Regions from separate parts of the Litchfieldella rifensis genome, predicted to be linked through region 2. Evidence: predicted binding sites of a transcription regulator. Region 2 holds the regulator's gene; each other region holds the start of a gene.
The links. Region 2 encodes sigma-54, which starts transcription at its own class of promoters, with help from an activator protein. Its sites were predicted from a motif close to TGGCACNNNNNTTGCTNT; they were not measured.
Positions count from the first base shown of each region.

Region 1: a site for sigma-54 is predicted at 2,942-2,959, ahead of ACFOEV_RS14710 (sugar phosphorylase). Genes of this name have one in related genera too.
Region 3: a site for sigma-54 is predicted at 1,856-1,873, ahead of urtA (urea ABC transporter substrate-binding protein). Genes of this name have one in related genera too.
Region 4: a site for sigma-54 is predicted at 2,386-2,403, ahead of ACFOEV_RS00020 (nitrate reductase). Genes of this name have one in related genera too.

Region 1 covers NZ_JBHRUG010000029.1:45,732-50,365, forward strand. The annotation lists gene ribBA (bifunctional 3,4-dihydroxy-2-butanone-4-phosphate synthase/GTP cyclohydrolase II) at 1-937, opposite strand, end outside; gene ribD (bifunctional diaminohydroxyphosphoribosylaminopyrimidine deaminase/5-amino-6-(5-phosphoribosylamino)uracil reductase RibD) at 1,231-2,370, opposite strand; gene nrdR (transcriptional regulator NrdR) at 2,376-2,855, opposite strand; gene ACFOEV_RS14710 (sugar phosphorylase) at 3,004-4,634, shown strand, end outside.
Region 2 covers NZ_JBHRUG010000017.1:229,542-234,175, reverse strand. The annotation lists gene lptC (LPS export ABC transporter periplasmic protein LptC) at 1-46, shown strand, start outside; gene lptA (lipopolysaccharide transport periplasmic protein LptA) at 43-582, shown strand; gene lptB (LPS export ABC transporter ATP-binding protein) at 591-1,316, shown strand; gene ACFOEV_RS08145 (RNA polymerase factor sigma-54) at 1,482-2,891, shown strand; gene hpf (ribosome hibernation-promoting factor, HPF/YfiA family) at 3,006-3,314, shown strand; gene ptsN (PTS IIA-like nitrogen regulatory protein PtsN) at 3,322-3,810, shown strand; gene rapZ (RNase adapter RapZ) at 3,918-4,634, shown strand, end outside.
Region 3 covers NZ_JBHRUG010000049.1:64,789-69,422, forward strand. The annotation lists gene ACFOEV_RS21985 (acyl-CoA dehydrogenase C-terminal domain-containing protein) at 1-1,626, shown strand, start outside; gene urtA (urea ABC transporter substrate-binding protein) at 1,985-3,277, shown strand; gene urtB (urea ABC transporter permease subunit UrtB) at 3,383-4,634, shown strand, end outside.
Region 4 covers NZ_JBHRUG010000001.1:4,108-8,741, reverse strand. The annotation lists gene ACFOEV_RS00035 (NAD(P)/FAD-dependent oxidoreductase) at 1-204, opposite strand, end outside; gene ACFOEV_RS00030 (CmpA/NrtA family ABC transporter substrate-binding protein) at 457-1,485, opposite strand; gene ACFOEV_RS00025 (ANTAR domain-containing response regulator) at 1,482-2,075, opposite strand; gene ACFOEV_RS00020 (nitrate reductase) at 2,555-4,634, shown strand, end outside.

The DNA of each region.
Region 1 (4,634 bases), on a different contig from region 2:
CATCGTCGAGCAGCACGAAGACGCCGGCATTCACCTTGGCGATCTCGGCCAGTGCTCCCTGGGCGGTCCAACTTTGACTACCGGGCCTGGTCAGCGTCAACAAGTCGCGCAGCGGCTCGGCCAGGTGCACGCGCACGGTGGTCGGCTGCTGAGGATCGGGACGTCCCTTGACCAGCGCCAGATGATGCGCGCCCTGGATGCTGTCGCGGAACACATGCAGCGTCAGCTCCCCGAAGGCGGTCGTCACCGGATTGGCTTCGAGGTGCTCGACGGTCTGTTCGTTATGGATCCGGTAGTGAATCAGGTCAGCGATGGTGCCGACCTTCAGGCCGTGTTCGGCGGCGAAACGCTCGAGCTCCGGACGCCGCGCCATGCTGCCGTCATCGCTCATCACTTCGCAGATCACGCCACTGGGGGCGAGCCCCGCCATGGCGGCCAGGTCGCAGGCGGCTTCGGTATGTCCGGCACGACGCAGCACGCCGCCCGGCTCGGCCATCAACGGGAACACATGTCCCGGCTGGACGATGTCCTCGGGGCGGGCGTCGCGCGCCACGGCGGCCTGCACGGTGCGTGCCCGGTCGGCGGCGGAAATGCCGGTCGACACACCCTCGGCGGCTTCGATGGACAGGGTGAACTTGGTGCCGAACCCCGAGCCATTGTCACGCACCATCAGCGGCAGCTTGAGCCGCTCGCAGCGCTCACGGGTCATCGGCAGGCAGATCAGGCCACGAGCATGGCGAGCCATGAAGTTGATATGCTCGGCCTGCACCTTTTCGGCGGCCATGATGATATCACCCTCATTCTCGCGATCCTCATCGTCCATGAGAATCACCATCTTGCCCTGCCGAATGTCCTCGATCAGGTCCTCGACTCGCGCCAGGCCGGTTGCCTGCGTCGCCTCGTTAGCGGGGGCCGAATCCTGGGATGAATGCGCCATGGAGTCTCCGAATCACATTGGTGCGAGGTGTTGCCGGCTCGCGACACGGCTTGCCGGCCGAGTTGCCATTTACCAACGCCTCACTTCAGTCGGCGCTCAGGGTACCTTGGCGCGGCGTCGGGCGCCAGTAGTGAGCACCTTGGCGCGGCGTCGGGCGCCAGTAGTGAGCACCTTGGCGCGGCGCCGGGCGCCAGTATCCGAGCTGTAAGCCGTAAGCTGTAAGTAAAATACGCCACCTCGGCGCCCATAGGGTTTTGCTTACAGCTTACAGCTTACAGCTTACGGCTTACGGCTTACGGCTTACGGCTTATCGCCGCGGGTCGGGCGATGATGCGCCAGTCGCGCCCGATGGCGCGGATATCGTCGATATCCAGCGGCCGCTGCTGCGCCATGCGCTCGAGCCCCGGCAAGGCAAACAGTGGCCGGGCGTTGCCACCCAGCAGGGTCGGCGCCATGAATAGCTGGATTTCGTCGACCAGTCCGGCATCCAGCATGGCCCCGGCCAGGGTCGCACCGGTCTCCAGCAGCACCTCATTGACCTGTTCCTCTCCGGCCAGGTAGGCCAGCAAGGCGTCGAGATCGACGCGGCCTTCATCCCCCGACCGCAACACCAGCACCTCGGCTCCGGCCGCTTCCAACCGCTGGCGGCGCTTGCCCTCCCGGCTACAGGTCGCCACCAGGGTACGCCCCGGTTCGCGAAGACATGCCGCCGCCAGGGGCAGGCGCAGGCGTGAATCGACCACCACGCGCAGCGGCTGGCGTCGGGCGATGGCCTTCGCGTCCTCCAGTTGCAACTGCTCGGCGCGCACGGTGAGCCGCGAGTTGTCGAAGATGATCGACTCGACACCGCTGATCACTGCACTCGAGCGCGCTCGCAGTCGCTGCACTTCGGTACGCGCCGACGGGCCGGTGATCCATTGCGACTCTCCCGAGCGCATGGCGGTACGCCCGTCGAGGCTCATGGCCATCTTCAGACGCACATAGGGGCGCCCACGACTCATGCGGGCAATGAAACCGGGATTGAGTGCCCGCGCCTCTTTCTCGAGCAACCCGCACTCGACCTCGACGCCGGCCTCGCGGAGCATGGCGAAACCGCGTCCGCCAACCTGCGGATTCGGGTCTTGCATGGCCGCCACCACCTTCTTCACACCGGCCTCTATCAGTGCCCGAGCACAGGGCCCGGTGCGCCCCTGGTGAGAACAAGGTTCCAGGGTGACATATGCCGTCGCCCCACTGGCGTCATCACCGGCAGCGCGCAAGGCGTGAATCTCGGCATGCGGCTCGCCGGCCCGGACATGAAAGCCTTCGCCGACCAGGCGGCGGTTCTTGACCAGCACGCAACCAACCCTCGGGTTGGGATCGGTGGTATAGAGACCGCGGCGCGCCAGCGTCAGCGCCCGCGCCATCCAGGATTCAGGTGTCAATTTGGGCATGGCGATCACTGGTCGTCATTGGGGGGGAAATGTGGCTCCTGGGCGAGCCGGTCGATCTCGGCTCGAAACTCGTCGATGTCCTGAAAACGCCGATAGACCGAGGCGAACCGGATGTAGGCTACCTGATCGAGACGTTTCAGGGCCCGCATCACCTCCTCGCCGATCTCGCGGGACTCGACCTCACGCTCGCCACGCGCTCGCAGGCGTTGGCGCATGCGTTCCACCGCCGCTTCGAAGGACTCGGCACTGACCGGGCGTTTTTCCAGTGCTCGCAACATGCCCGCCCGCAGCTTGACCTCGTCGAAGACCTCGCGCGAGCCATCGGCCTTGACCACCCGCGGCATGACCAGTTCGGCGGTTTCATAGGTAGTGAAACGTTCGCCGCAGGCGACGCATTGACGGCGTCGACGCACCTGGTCGCCTTCCGCCACCAGGCGCGAATCGGTAACCTTGGTGTCATGCGTACCACAGAAAGGACAGTGCATCGGCTAGCATCCGGCATTGTTTATCGTTGTATTGTAACGAGTTGCCTGCATCCCGCCCAGCCGCATCGCCTCGTTGGGTGCATGGCTGGCACGGCTTCTGCAAGACTAGGGGAAATTCCGTCGCTCAACCTCCTGTCCGGAGTTGCCCATGTCCTCGACGCTTCCTCCCACCACCGGTCGCCATCTGGACGAAGACGCCTTTATCGCACTGGCGGCCGATCGCCTGGCCGAAATCTATGGCCCACGCGCCGATGAGGTGCTGCGGCGCCTGCTGACGCTGCTCGCGCACCACAGCGGTGCGCTCGGCGATGCCTCGGTCTCTCCTTCGGGCGTGCTATGGAGCGAGCAGGATCAGTGGTTGATCACTTATGGAGATACCCTGCTCGACGGGGAGCGTCCACCGCTCGAGGTACTCGACGGCTTTATCGAGAGTCGCCTCGGCGATACCTTCAGTGGCGTGCATGTGCTGCCCTTCTTTCCCTGGAGCAGCGACGATGGCTTTTCGGTGATTCACTACCGCGAAGTCAGTCCGGCACTGGGCGACTGGTCGCATATCCGCCATCTGGCCCGTCATCACGACCTCATGGTCGACCTGGTGATCAATCACGTCTCGCGCGAATCGCTGTGGTTCGTCGACTACCTGGCCGGCAGCCAGCCGGGACGCGACTACTTCATCGAGATGGACCCGGGGACAGATCTTTCGGCAGTGACCCGGCCGCGCAACACGCCGCTACTGGTGCCTGTCGCCACCCGCCGCGGCACCCGGCACCTGTGGGCGACCTTCTCCGACGACCAGATCGACCTCAACTTCGCCAACCCCGATGTGTTGCTGGAGTTCATCGGCATCCTGCTCTACTACATCGAACAAGGCGCTCGTATCATTCGCCTCGATGCCATCGCCTACCTGTGGAAGGAGGTCGGCAGTTCCTGCATCCATCTGCCCCAGACCCATGCTATCGTGCGCCTGCTGCGCGCCACTGTCGACTTCATGGTCCCGGGAACCCTGCTGGTCACCGAAACCAACGTGCCGCACCGCGAGAACCTCAGCTACCTGGGGCTGGAGCGGCGGGATGACGAGCATGGTGGGCCTGACGAGGCGCATCTGGTCTACCAGTTCACCCTTCCCCCGTTGCTGGTGCATACCCTGACCAGCGGCGAGGCTGCCACCCTGGCGGGTTGGCTGAAGAGCCTGCCGGCCCTGCCCCCCGGTTGCAGTTATCTGAACTTCACCGCCAGCCATGACGGCATCGGTGTACGTGCACTGGAAGGCCTGCTGCCCGAGCACGAAATCGGCGGCCTGCTGGAATTGATGCACCGCTTCGGCGGCTTCGTCAGCATGAAGACCGATGCCGACGGCACGGATTCGCCCTACGAGATCAACATCACCTATTTCGAGGCGCTCAAGGGCACCCGCCGCGGCCCCGATCCCTGGCAGGTCGAGCGTTTCCTGTGCAGCCAACACTTGATGATGGCGTTGCAGGGCATCCCGGCACTCTATCTGCATTCCTTGACCGCCACCCTCAACGACCACGAGGGCATCGAGCGCAGCGGCCGGCTGCGCTCCATCAATCGCCGCCGCTGGCACAAGGAGGAACTCGACGAATTGCTCGACAGCCGCAATACCCCGACCCGCGAGGTTTTCCTGGCCCTGAAGCGCCGCCTGGCGATCCGTCGCGGCGAACCCTGCTTCCACCCCGAAGCGCCGCAGCGGGTACTCGACACCCCCGACACCCTGCTCGCCATCGAGCGTGGCCCGTTACCCGATGGCCGCCGCTTGCT
Region 2 (4,634 bases):
GCGCGGCTTCCATCCGCCCGCCAGCGATGAGGAACAAGCACCATGACGCATCTCTCCCGCCCGCTTCCCAGGTTCGGTTTGCGGCCTGGCTGGCTGACGGCCGGCATCCTGGCGGCCCTCGTCACCCTGCCAGCCCAGGCACTGGAGGGCGACGCCAGTGCCCCTATCGAAGTCGTGGCCGATCGCCTTGAACTGGATGACCGTGCCGGTACCGCCATCTATACCGGCGACGTGGACATCCAGCAGGGCAGCATGCAGCTGACTGGCGAGCGCGTCGAGATTCAACGCAACGATGCCGGCGAGGTCTCTCGAGCCACCGCCACCGGCGATCGCGCCTACATCGAACAGAAGCCGGCCCCCGACGAGCCGGTCGTGCGCGGCTGGGGTCGCACGATCATCTATCATGCCGCCGAGCGTCGCGTGGAACTGATCGACCAGGCCGAGCTGCATCAGGGCCACGACACTTTCGATGGTGGCTACGTGGAATACTATCTCGACCGCCGCACGGTCCAGGCCCGCGCCGAGGTCGAAGGCAGCGAACGCCAACGTGTGCGAATGACCCTGAACCCCGAGCAACAATAAGGGCCCCCATGAAGACCTTGAGCGCCCGACATCTGGCCAAGAGCTACAAGCGCCGCCGCGTGGTACAGGACATCAGCCTGACCATCGATCAGAGCCATATCGTCGGTCTGCTGGGCCCCAACGGGGCCGGCAAGACCACCTCCTTCTACATGATCGTCGGGCTGGTCCGCGCCGACGCCGGCAAGGTCTTCATCGACGACCGCGATCTTTCCGGCGCCGCCATGCATGAGCGTGCCCGAGCGGGGATCGGGTACCTGCCCCAGGAGGCCTCGATCTTTCGCAAGCTATCGGTAGCCGACAACGTCATGGCGATCCTCGAAACCCGCCGCGACCTCGACCTCGCCGGACGCCAAGCACGTCTCGAAGAACTGCTCGAAGAGTTCCATGTCACCCATATTCGCGACAACTTGGGGATGAGCCTGTCCGGGGGCGAACGACGCCGCGTGGAAATTGCCAGGGCGCTGGCAACGGAACCGGATTTCATCCTGCTCGATGAGCCCTTCGCCGGCGTCGACCCCATTTCGGTGGGCGATATCAAGGGCATCATCCGCCAGTTGAAGAGCCGCGGTATCGGCGTGCTGATCACCGACCACAATGTGCGCGACACGCTGGACATCTGTGACCGCGCCTATATCGTCGGCGACGGCCAGATCATCGCCGAAGGCGACGCCACGGCCATTCTGGCGAACCAGCAAGTTCGTGACATCTATCTGGGCGAGGACTTTCGCCTTTGAACCGTCCAGGCCCTTCATTCACAACCAAGCTGCTGATATTCTTCTTATCAAGCCGCTATGGCATGCGGATTGCGGGTGGCACGTTTATTGCTTATATTAGCGCTTGCAAGGTTTCTCGCAGCGGGCTAACGTGTCGATTCATTTGTCACTGATGCAAATTTTGCCATGGCCATGAAACCCTCGTTGCAGCTTCGCATCGGCACCCAGCTGACCATGACGCCGCAGCTTCAGCAGGCCATTGCTCTGCTGCAGCTTTCCACGCTGGACCTGCGCCAGGAAATCCAGCAGGCGCTGGAATCCAACCCCATGCTGGAACTCGACGACGGCTATGGCGAACAGGACACCATCGACACGCCCGAGGACGACTGGGCCAGTGAGATCCCCAGTGAACTGGCGGTGGACAGCGACTGGTCCGATACCTACCAGGACATGGCACCTGCCTCCGGTGGCGACGCCCCGGACTTCGATCGCAATGCCAGCGGTGAGAGCCTGCATGATCACCTGCTCTGGCAATTGGCGATGACCGACCTGGGCAGCCGCGAACGCCTGATCGCTGAAAGCCTGATCGACGCCGTGGATCACAACGGCTATCTCGACAGCGACCTTGACGACCTCTGCGAAGGCTTGCGCCACCAGGGACTGCCGAGCCTCAAGAGTGCCGACGTCGAACAGGTGCTGCTGCATCTTCAGCAATTCGAACCCACCGGCGTCTGCGCCCGTGAACTGCGCGAATGCCTGCTGTTACAGCTGGGCGCACTGCCCGACGACATCCCGCTGCTGCCTCAGGCCAAGCGATTGGTGCGCCAGTTCCTCGATGCCCTGGCCGCCGATGATCGCAAGCTGCTCAAACGCCGCTTGCGCCTGGAGGACGATCAGCTCGATGCGGTGATCGCCTTGGTGCGCTCGCTGGACCCGCGGCCCGGACTGGCCTTCGATGACAGTGGCAGCGATTACGTGATCCCCGACCTGATCGCGCGCCATACCCCCGAGGGGTGGCGTATCGAGCTCAATGCCGATGCTCTGCCCCGCATGCGAATCCAGCCCGACTATGCGGCACTGATCAGGCGCGCCGACAAGAGCGACGACAATACCTTCATGAAGCAGCATCTGCAGGAGGCCCGCTGGCTGTTGAAGAGTCTTTCGAGCCGCAACGATACCCTGTTGCGGGTAGGGCGCGAGATCATGTCACGTCAACTCGACTTCCTCGAGCAGGGTGAAGTCGCCATGAAACCGCTGGTGCTGGCCGATATTGCCCAGGCAGTGGACATGCACGAGTCGACCATCTCTCGTGTCACGACCCAGAAGTTCATCCACACCCCCCGCGGTGTCTTCGAACTCAAGTTCTTCTTTTCGAGTCACGTCGGCGGCGAGGAAGGCGACGCCCACTCCAGCACCGCCATCCGTGCCCGCCTGAAAAAGCTGATCGGCGAGGAGCCGTCGCGCAAACCGCTATCCGACAGCAAATTGGTCGAGGCACTCGCCGCCAGCGGCATCAAGGTCGCCAGGCGTACAGTGGCCAAGTACCGTGAAGCCATGGGCATCCCTCCGTCGAGCGAGCGTAAACGCCTGTCTTGACAGGGCAATGACGAGCCGGATCCGAACGATGGAAATCCCCCTGCGCCAGGGGGTTTGCAGGGCGCCAAAAAGGGTTACAATCGAATCGACATCCGCAAGGAACAGGAGCGTGCCATGCAAGTCAATATCACCGGCCATCACGTCGAACTGACCGACGCACTGCGTGACTACGTCAATGAAAAGCTCACACGTCTAGAGCGACACTACGACAACATCACAACAGTCCAGGTTACCCTCTCGATCGAAAAGGAGCGCCAACAAGCCGCTTGCACATTGCACGCTGCCGGTGCTGATTTGCACGCCGATGCCAAAGACGGTGACATGTACGCTGCTATTGATGCCCTGGCCGACAAGCTCGATCGGCAACTGGTCAAACACAAGGAAAAGGCACAGGCCCGCGCCCAGGGTGCCGGTGTCCGCTGACCTGCCCATGAATCTGCAAGCCATTCTGCCCCCGGAGCGCACCCTGTTCGATGTGCCCGGGGGAAGCAAGAAGCGGGTGCTGGAATTCTTCAGCACCTTCATCGCCCAGAATACGCCCAGCCTCGACAGCCAGGAGGTATTCAGCCGCCTGATCGGACGAGAGCGCCTCGGCAGCACGGGGATCGGCAACGGCGTTGCCATTCCCCATGCCCGCGATCCCCACTGCAAGGCACCACTGGCCGGCTTTCTCAAACTCGCCGAGCCGATAGACTTCGATGCCGTGGATGGTGAGCCCGTGGACCTGGTGTTCGTGCTGCTGGTCCCCGAAGAGGCCGATGACACACACCTGGCATTGCTTGGGCAAGTCGCCGCCGTGATGAACGACGCCGATACTCGGCAGCGACTGCGCAAGAGCGATAGCCAGCGACAGCTCTACGACATTCTGCTCGACGCCATTCGTCGCCAGGACAATGACCCGGCAGCCGGTATGGCCTGACTCCGGCACGGTCTGAACGTAGCGCAGTCCAAGCATTCGGATGGGCAGCCGGTGCGCTGCCTACCACCATGACGCTCACCCTTTCACCCCGCTCACAGGAGACGACCATGCAGCTCGTGATCATCAGCGGCCGCTCCGGTTCGGGGAAGTCCATTGCCTTGCAGGCGCTCGAGGATCTCGGCTTCTACGCCATCGACAATCTACCTGCCATGCTGCTGGGGTCGCTGCTGAACGAGCTTCAAGACGGCGAAACGCAGCGCTCATCGGTTGCTGTCAGCATCGATGCGCGCAATCTGCCCGGTGCCTTGCGTCGCTTCCCCACACTACTGGAGGCCGTGGACCGCAAAGGGGTCGACTGCCAGGTCGTGTACCTGACCACCGAAGCCAAGATTCTGCTCGAACGTTACTCGGCGACACGGCGACGTCATCCGCTAACCCGGGACAGCGACATGACCCTAGCCGAAGCCATCGATTCCGAAGAACAGGCCCTGGCCGAGATTCGCGATCTGGCGGACCTGGTCATCGATACCTCACGCCTGTCGGTCCATGAGCTGCGCGGGCGTATCGCCGAGCAGGTCGCCCAACACACCGACCGGCAACTGACCCTGACCTTCGAATCCTTCGGCTTCAAACGCGGCGTCCCTCTAGACGCCGACACCGTCTTCGATGCTCGCTGCCTGCCCAACCCCTACTGGGATCCGCGACTGCGTCAGTTCAACGGACGCGATACCGAAATCGTCGAGTTTCTCGAACGCTATCCCGATGTCGTTGACATGGCTCACGACATCAGCGCCTGGCTCGAACGCTGGTTGCCCGCCTATCAG
Region 3 (4,634 bases), on a different contig from region 2:
AGCGGCGATGCAGAGGGATGTCACTTCGACAAGGGAGAGGTAACCACGCCGAAGGGATTCAAGTCGGCTTTCGAGACGCTGGCCCAAGGCGGCTGGTGGGGGCTGGGCGGTAACCCGGAATACGACGGACAGGGCATGCCCAAGATGCTGACCGTCGCTTTCGAGGAAATGCTCTATGCCGCCAACGCCAGCTTCGCGCTCTACCCGGCGCTCAATACCGGCGCGGCACTGCTGCTCGACCACCACGCATCCGACGCCATCAAGCGCCTCTATTTGCCGAGGATGTATGCCGGGGAGTGGCTCGGCACCATGTGCCTGACCGAGCCTCACTGCGGCACCGACCTTGGATTGATCAAGACGCGTGCCGTGCCTGAGGAGGGAGGTACCTACCGCATCACCGGCAACAAGATATGGATCACCGGCGGCGAGCATGACATGGCCGACAACATCGTCCACCTGGTGCTGGCCAAGTTGCCCGATGCGCCCCAGGGCAGTCGCGGTATCTCACTGTTCCTGGTGCCCAAGTTCCTGGTCAATGCCGATGGTTCGCTGGGTGAGCGCAATGCCCTCGGCTGCGGCGGCCTGGAGCACAAGATGGGCATCAAGGGCAGCGCGACTTGCGTGATGAACTTCGACGGTGCACAGGGCGTGCTGATCGGCGAGCCTCATCAGGGATTGGCAACCATGTTCACCATGATGAACTACGAACGCCTGTCGATCGGCATCCAGGGTCTGGGGTTGGGCGAGGTGGCCTACCAGAGCGCCATGGACTTCGCCCGCGAGCGCTTGCAGAGCCGTGCCCCGCGGGGAGCCGTAGCGCCCGACAAGCCTGCCGACCCCATTCTGGTGCATCCCGACGTGCGCCGCATGGCGCTCAATGTACGCGCCTGGAATGAAGGCGGTCGCGCCTTTGCCGCCTTCGTGGCCAGCCAGCTCGATCGCGCCAAGTACCATCCCGATGGCGAGGCCCACGCCGCCGCCGACGATCTGGTGGCACTGCTCACGCCGGTGGCCAAGGCCTTCCTCACCGACCGGGGCTTCGATGCCACGGTGGAGGCCCAGCAGATCTATGGCGGTAGCGGTTATTGCGTCGAGTGGGGCGCCGAGCAGTACGTGCGCGATGCCCGTATCGCCATGGTCTATGAGGGTACCAACGGCATTCAGGCCATGGATCTGGTGGGGCGCAAGCTGTTCCGCAACCAAGGGGCTTACCTGGCCCGCTTCGGCGCGGCCATGCGAGCCGATATGGCAGGAGAGGTGCCCGACGAACTTGACGCCTTCCACCAGGCCGGTCGGCGTGAGCTGACGCGTCTCGAGGAGGTGACCGCCGGCTTGCTCGACCGGGCCGTCGATCACCCCGAAGAACTGGGGGCGGCCGCTGCCGATTACCTCGACCTGCTTGGCCACGTAGCCTATGCCTGGATGTGGTGGAAGATGGCCCGCGCCGCTCACCAGGGGCTGGCTGTGCAGGGACCTGCCGGTGCGGACTTCTATCGTGCCAAGCTGGCGGTGGGGCGCCACTTCATCGAGCGGATGCTGCCACGCACCGAGGCCCTGGCGCGACAGATCCAGGCCGGTGCCGAACCTCTGATGGCCCTCGAGGAGGAGGCCTTTTACCCACAGTAAGCATCGGGTCCCTATCGTCAAGACGCTTCTGGAGACATGGCGCCGGCTTCCTGCCGGCGCTTTCGTGTACGGATGCACCACGAAAGCGCGCCATCCATCGCAGCCGCTCCATTTCAGAGCGCTGCGGGTTGCCATGTGCACCGATACGGTGCCTTGCGAAGCATGAAAAATCCATGATGGTAAATGTAATCATCTGATTTGAAATGTCTTTCTGTGTCGGTCACCGATTTGGCACATCCCTTGCGACAAGCAGGTGGACGACATCCATCCCGGAGTCATCCCCCGCTGGAACTGACGCGATAACAATCAGACTCGCAAGGAGAATCGTGTGAACAATACGACGTTTTCCCCCCGTTGGCTGGCCGCCGTACTCTCGTCCCTCGCCTTGAGCGGCCCGGCGCTGGCCCAGGAAGATCCCATCAAGGTCGGCATCCTGCATTCGCTGTCCGGCACCATGGCGATCAGTGAGTCGACCCTCAAGGACACCATGGAAATGCTGATCGAACAGCAGAACGAGCGGGGTGGCCTGCTGGGACGCCAGCTCGAGCCGGTGGCGGTCGATCCGGCCTCCAATTGGCCGTTGTTCGCTGAGAAGGCACGCGAACTGCTGGCCCAGGAAAAGGTCGACGTGATCTTCGGCAACTGGACCTCTGTATCGCGCAAATCCGTGCTGCCGGTGGTCGAGGAACTCAATGGCTTGCTGTTCTATCCCGTGCAGTACGAAGGCGAGGAGTCCTCGGAAAACGTCTTCTACACCGGCGCTGCGCCCAATCAGCAGGCCATTCCCGCCGTCAACTACCTGATGAACGAGGTGGGCGTCGAGCGCTGGGTGCTGGCGGGTACCGATTATGTCTATCCGCGCACCACCAACAAGATCCTCGAGGCCTATCTCAAGGGACATGGCGTCGCCGATGAAGACATCATGATCAACTACACGCCCTTCGGGCACTCCGATTGGCAGAACATCGTTGCCGAGATCAAGCGCTTCGGCAGCGAGGGAAAGAAGACCGCGGTGGTGTCGACCATCAATGGCGATGCCAACGTGCCGTTCTATCGTGAGTTGGGTAACCAGGGCATCGATGCCGCCGATATCCCGGTGGTGGCATTCTCGGTCGGTGAGCAGGAGCTCTCGGGCATCGACACCGGTCCTCTGGTCGGTCACCTGGCGGCCTGGAACTACTTCATGAGTGTCGATACCGATGCCAACTACGACTTCATCGATGCCTGGATCGACTACACCGGCGATGACATGGCGGTCACCAACGATCCCATGGAAGCGCATTACATCGGCTTCAACATGTGGCTGGAGGCGGTGCGCAAGGCCGGTACCACCGATGTCGACGCGGTCAAGGACGCCATCATCGGCGTGACCGTACCCAACCTTTCCGGTGGCTATGCGGCGATGATGCCCAACCACCACATCACCAAGCCGGTGCTGATCGGCGAGATCCAGGATAACGGCCAGTTCGACATCGTGTGGCAGACGCCGTCCACCGTGGCCGGCGATGCCTGGTCCGACTACCTGGAGGGCTCGCGTGACCTGATGGCCGACTGGCAGGCACCGATGCGGTGCGGCAACTTCAACGCGGCCACCGGCTCCTGTGGTGGCAGCACCGCCGTGGAAGAAGCCCAGGCCGCCCTGGCGGAATGATCGTGTCATAACAACCGTTACCCCGGGCCCTCTTGGACTGCGTGTCGAGGGCCCGGTCATCACGCCACTCGATAGGAAATTCCCATGAAGATCCCTTTGCCGTGCATGAAAAGGATCGTCGACTCATGGCTATTGCTGTGCTTGCTGGCCTGTCTGCCGTCTTTGGCAATGGCCCAGGACGAACGGGCGACAGCAGTGCTCGACGCATTGGACGTCACGTCATATGCCGCCAAGGGGCAGGCTATCGAAACCCTTGCCGGCAGCGGCGACGAGCGCACCCGGCACTGGCTCGAAGCGTTACTCGACGGCAAGCTGCAGCGCCATAAGGAGAGCGGTCGCTTTGTCGTGGTGCTCGAGAACCGCGGTCGTCATTGGCCGGTCGAGGATGCGCTCACCGGAGAGGATCTTGGCAAGATGTCGCGCCGCGAGCTTGACCGAATCGGCATCAACAACGCGCTGCGCGGCCAACTGCAGAGCACCCTGGCAGTCCTCGACCTGAGAGTCGATGACGTCGAGGCACGACGCGACGCCGCCGCGCGCCTGGTCGGTGAAGTCGACGATGAGCTCGCCGGCCCTCTGGCCGAGGTGCTCGAGGACGAGCGGAACGCCGATGTCCGCCGCTACCTGGGCCACGCCCTGGCCATTCATCGTCTCGAACAGGGCGACCTCTCCGCCGTCGAGGCGCTTGCCGGCAGCCTCGACAGCAAGGTCCGGGCGGCGCTCAATGAGGCGACAAGAGGCGATGACGCCGAATTGGCCGATGCCGCACGGCAGGCGCTGGCCAGCATCGAGCAGAAGCTCAAGCTCAATCGCGGACTGGAAACCCTGTACTTCGGCCTGTCGCTGGGCTCAGTGCTGGTACTCGCCGCCATCGGCCTGGCCATCACCTTCGGGGTGATGGGCGTGATCAACATGGCGCACGGCGAGTTGATCATGCTGGGGGCCTACAGCAGTTGGGCGATGCAACAACTGTTGCCAGGCCAGCCCGGACTGGCGGTGATCCTGTCGATCCCCGTGGGTTTCCTGATGGCGGCGCTGGTTGGAATCGCCATCGAACGCAGCGTCATTCAGCATCTCAAGGGTCGCCCCCTGGAAACCCTGCTGGCCACGTTTGGCGTCAGCCTGATCCTCCAGCAGCTGGTGCGCACCTTGGTGTCACCACTGAACCGCACCGTGGTCACACCCGAGTGGATGAGCGGCTCGCTGGCAATCAACGAGGCGCTGTCACTGACCTTGAACCGGCTCTACGTGCTGGGTTTCGCGTTGGTGGTGTTCGCCGGTCTGATGCTGGTGATGCGGCGGACCCGGCTGGGCCTGGAAGTGCGCGCCGTGACCCAGAATCGCGCGATGGCGCGCG
Region 4 (4,634 bases), on a different contig from region 2:
CATCTCGCCGGCCAACAGCGGCGAGAGCAGGATGCGGTTGTAGGCCGGGGCCCGCTCGGCACCGATCACGGTGATATGCGCCGGCCGCTGCGGTTTCTTGAGCAGGGTCTCCAGCAGTCGGTGACCCGCCATGCCGTTGCCGATGATCAGCAGGCGCTCATCCCGCGGCAATTGCTGGTGATAGGTGGAGTGTCGATGGATCATGTCGGGTTGCCTTTCACAAGAAATGGCTCGCCAAAAAAAGACGCCTCGACACTTCCCCAATCGAGTGGATGGGAGTGTGGAGACGTCTTCGCCGTGTCTTGGTGAGGCGATCGCCGTTGATCGCCATGATGTTCTACGTTCAGCAAGGAGCCGGCCATGTGCCGCTATTTTTTACTTTTTCCTTTTACTTTCAATTATGTGTGAATGGCGCGGCATTTGCCGATGGCCCCGGTTGGGAAGAGAGGCTGCACACTAGTGGTGCGAGGCAGCATCGAAATGCACGGGGCTGTAGCACTCGTTCAGGGTGTCGCGATCGAGGCGGCGTCCCAGCGTCCGCATATGCTGGTCCACCTGCTCGGCGAAGTGGCCAGCGGAGGCAGCATCGGGGCGTAGCACGTCCCTTCCGAACATGCGTTGCGCGAGTCGCGGCTCATCCAGCGGCAGGTATTCGAGATGGCAGACCGACCGATCGAGGTAGGGCGGCAGGGCCAGCCAGTCGCGTGCCTGGTAGCGGTGCTGGGGGGCGCTTTGCAACCACTGGCTGGCCTCGACCAAGGCGCGAATCAGGCGTATCAGGGTGGCCGGATAGCGTTTCGCCCAGGAGCGCGTCACGCCGAGGACCTTCTCGGGAGAACCGGGCCAGAGTTGGACGCCAGTGGCGACGATGCGCCCAACCTCGCGGTACTCCGCCAACGTGCCCCAGGGTTCGCCGACGCAGAAGCCATCGATCTTGCCCGCCTGCATGGCCTCGACCATGCGGGGCGGCGGCAGCGCCACCAGATCGATGTCCCGGTCGGCATCGATCCCTCCCAGTTCCAGCCACTGTCGCAACTGATAGTGTTGGCAGGAGTGCGGATAGACCATGGCCAGGCAGGGACGCCGTGCGGGAGTCTGGTGGCGTAGATAGGCGCCCAGCGCCTGTGCACTCTCGGCCGGTTCGTCCTGGAAGTGCGCGCCGCTGGCCTCCGCCAGCACCCGGGACAGGGTGATGGAATTGCCGTTGCGGCTGAGAATGATCGGCGCCAGGGTGTCGCAGGGTGCGCGTCCCAGGCCCAGGCTCATGGCCAGCGGCAGGGGGGCCAGCATCTGACCGCCATCCAGCAGGCCGGCGGCGACCTTGTCACGCAGCGTCGACCAGGCGTTCTGGCGTGACAATGCCACATCCAGCCCCTGCGCGGCGAAGAAGCCCCGTTCACGCGCGACCACCAGCAGGGCGCAGTCCAGCAGCGGCACGAAGCCCAGTTGCAGACGCTCCAATTCCGCCGTTTGCAGCGTATTCATAGGCCTTTCTCCAGACGTTCGAGAATATCGATGACGCTATTGGCCACCTCGGCGATACGTTGACCGCGGTCCATGGCGATCTTACGCAGCATGCGATAGGCCTGCTCTTCATCGCAGCTCTGGTGCTTCATCAGCAGGCCCTTGGCGCGCTCGATGCGCTTGCGTTCGCTGAGCTGGTTGCGAGCCTTGTCGAGTTCGCTGCGCAGCGACTGGAAGGCATCGAAACGGGCGATGGCAACCTCGATGATGGTCTTGACCCGACTCTGCACCAGGCCGTCGACCACATAGGCGCTGACCCCGGCCTTGAGCGCCGCTTGCATGGTGTCGGGATCATGCTGGTCGGCGAAGAACACCACCGGACGTGGGTTCTCGCGGTTGAGCAGCGACATGCTGTCCAGGGTGTCGCGGTCGGGGGACTCCATGTCGATGATCACCACGTCCGGCTGATGGCGGGCGACCATCTCGTTGAGGCTCGCGGGGTGCTTCAAGTGACAGATCACCTGATGGCCTTCGCTCATCAGGGCTTCCTCGACCATGGCGGCGCGCACGACCTCATCGTCGACCAACAGAACTTTCAATGGTGGTGGCATGGCGTTGGCTCACGGTTATCGGTTTAGCGACTGCCTTGGCCCTTGCAAGGAATGTTCCATTTGGCGGCACCGGCTGGTGGTTTTGCACTAAAAGTGGGCATTTGGCGCGCCTCAGAGGGTGGCATGACCATCCTTCGGTCAAGTGCCGATCGGCCGGAAGGCTGCATCAGCGTGGTGCGTGATGTGCCTCTCTGCCATGTCATGGTGCGATTGTCGTGGGGCAAGGGGGAGATTCAGGGCCTGCCTGACGGCCGCACTTGGCTTGTACCCGCCTGTCGTTACGGGCTTGCCGAGCCATTGGAAGGAAACCTGGCATACCGCTTGCTAGCCATATGACATAGCAGGGTCACCAAGGAGCCAGCGTAGGCTCCGCGACCCTGGAAAGACGACGACGTCCAGTTTCGGCCCTGAGTGGTGCCGAAGGTGGGCGTTTTTTGTTTCCCGTTCGCTTTTTTATTCTTGAAAGTTAGGAGCCCGCCATGCACCAGGCCCGAACGACTTGTCCCTACTGTGGCGTCGGCTGTGGCGTGATGGCGTCGGTGGAAGGCGATACCCTGACCGCCGTGGCCGGCGATAGCGACCACCCAGCCAACTACGGTCGGCTGTGCGTCAAGGGTTCGGCGCTGCACGAGACCCTAGGCCGCCAGGGGCGCCTGACACGCCCGCGGGTCGATGGTGTCGAGGTCGACTGGGACACGGCGCTGGACGCCGTGGCCACACGCCTCGCTCGGACGCGCCAGGCCCATGGCGATGCGTCGGTGGCGGCCTATCTGTCCGGCCAGTTGCTCACCGAGGACTATTACGTCGCCAACAAGCTGTTCAAGGGTTTCCTCGGCACGCCGCATCTGGACACCAACTCGCGGCTGTGCATGGCCTCGGCGGTAGCCGCCTACAAGCGCTCCTTCGGTGCCGATGCCGTGCCCTGCAGCTACGAGGACCTGGAAGAGGCTGAACTGGTGGTGCTGGTGGGATCCAACCTGGCCTGGAACCACCCGGTGCTCTACCAGCGCCTGCGCACGGCCAAGCAGCGCAATCCGCTGATGCGCGTGGTGGTCATCGACCCGCGCGTCACCGACAGCTGCGAGATCGCCGATCTGTACCTTGGCGTGCGGCCGGGCAGCGACGCGCGCCTGTTCAACGGGCTGCTGGCGTGGATGGCGGCCAAGGGACGCCTGGACCGGGTCTATCTCGATGGCCATACCCAGGGGCTGGACGAAGCCCTGGCCGCGGCCCGCGAGGACGATACCCATATCGAAGCGATCGCCGCCGCCTGTGACGTCGACCCCGAGCGCCTGGAAACCTTCTATTACTGGTTCGCCAGCCAACTGCATGTGGTGACGCTCTACTCGCAGGGCATCAACCAGTCCAGCAGCGGCACCGACAAGTGCAATGCGATCATCAATTGCCACCTGGCCGGCGGCAAGATCGGCCTGCCCGGTGCCGGGCCGTTCTCCATCACCGGCCAGCCCAATGCCATGGGCGGCCGCGAGGTCGGCGGCCTGGCCAATCAACTCGCGGCGCACATGGATTACCATACCCCGGGTGCCATCGACCGGATGACGCGCTTCTGGACCACCGACAGCCTGACGCCGCGTTTGCCGCCAGGCCCCGGCCACACGGCCGTGGACCTGTTCGAGGCCATCGAGCGCGGCGAGGTCAGGGCGCTGTGGGTGATGGCCACCAATCCGGCGGTCAGTCTGCCCGACGCCAATCGGGTACGCGCCGCGCTTGCGAAGTGCCCGCTGGTGATCGTCTCCGAGTGCGTCGCCGACACCGACCTGCTGCCCTATGCCGATATCGTGCTGCCGGCCTCGAGCTGGTCGGAAAAGGACGGCACCGTGACCAACTCCGAGCGGCGCATCTCTCGCCAGCGTGGCCTGCTGCCGCCGCCCGGCGAGGCGCGCCACGATTGGTGGATCATGACCCAGGTCGCCCGGCGCCTCGGCTATGGCGAGGCCTTCGAGTACGCCGAGCCGTGCGAGATCTTCGACGAACACGCGCGGCTCTCCGGTTTCGAGAATTCTCTCGACCCCTCCCTCGACAATCGGGGCGAGGGCTTTCGGCTGTTCAATATCGCCGGCCTTGCGGGACTCGACCGCACCGCCTACGACGCTTTGACACCGATTCAGTGGCCGGTGACGGCGCAGACGCCGGGGGGCACCGCCCGGCTGTTCGGGGATGGCCACTTTGCGACCGCGGACGGGCGTGCGCGGCTGGTCGCGGTGCGTCCGCAGGAGCCGGCCCAGGCCCTGAGCGAGGCCCGTCCGTTGCGTCTCAATACCGGGCGGGTGCGCGATCAGTGGCACACCATGACGCGTACCGGTCGGGCCCCGCGCTTGATGAACCACCGCGCCGAACCCTTTATCGAAGTGCATCCCGACGATGCCGTGGCCTTCAACGTTGGTGATCAGCAGCTCGCGAGACTGACCAGTCCCAACGGCGAATACCGGGCTCGAGTGCGCCTCTCCACGGGCCAGCGCCGTGGCGAAGTCTTCGTGCCGATGCACTGGACCGACCGCTTCAGTGGTCAGGCACGCATGGGGAGCCTGCTCGAGGTGC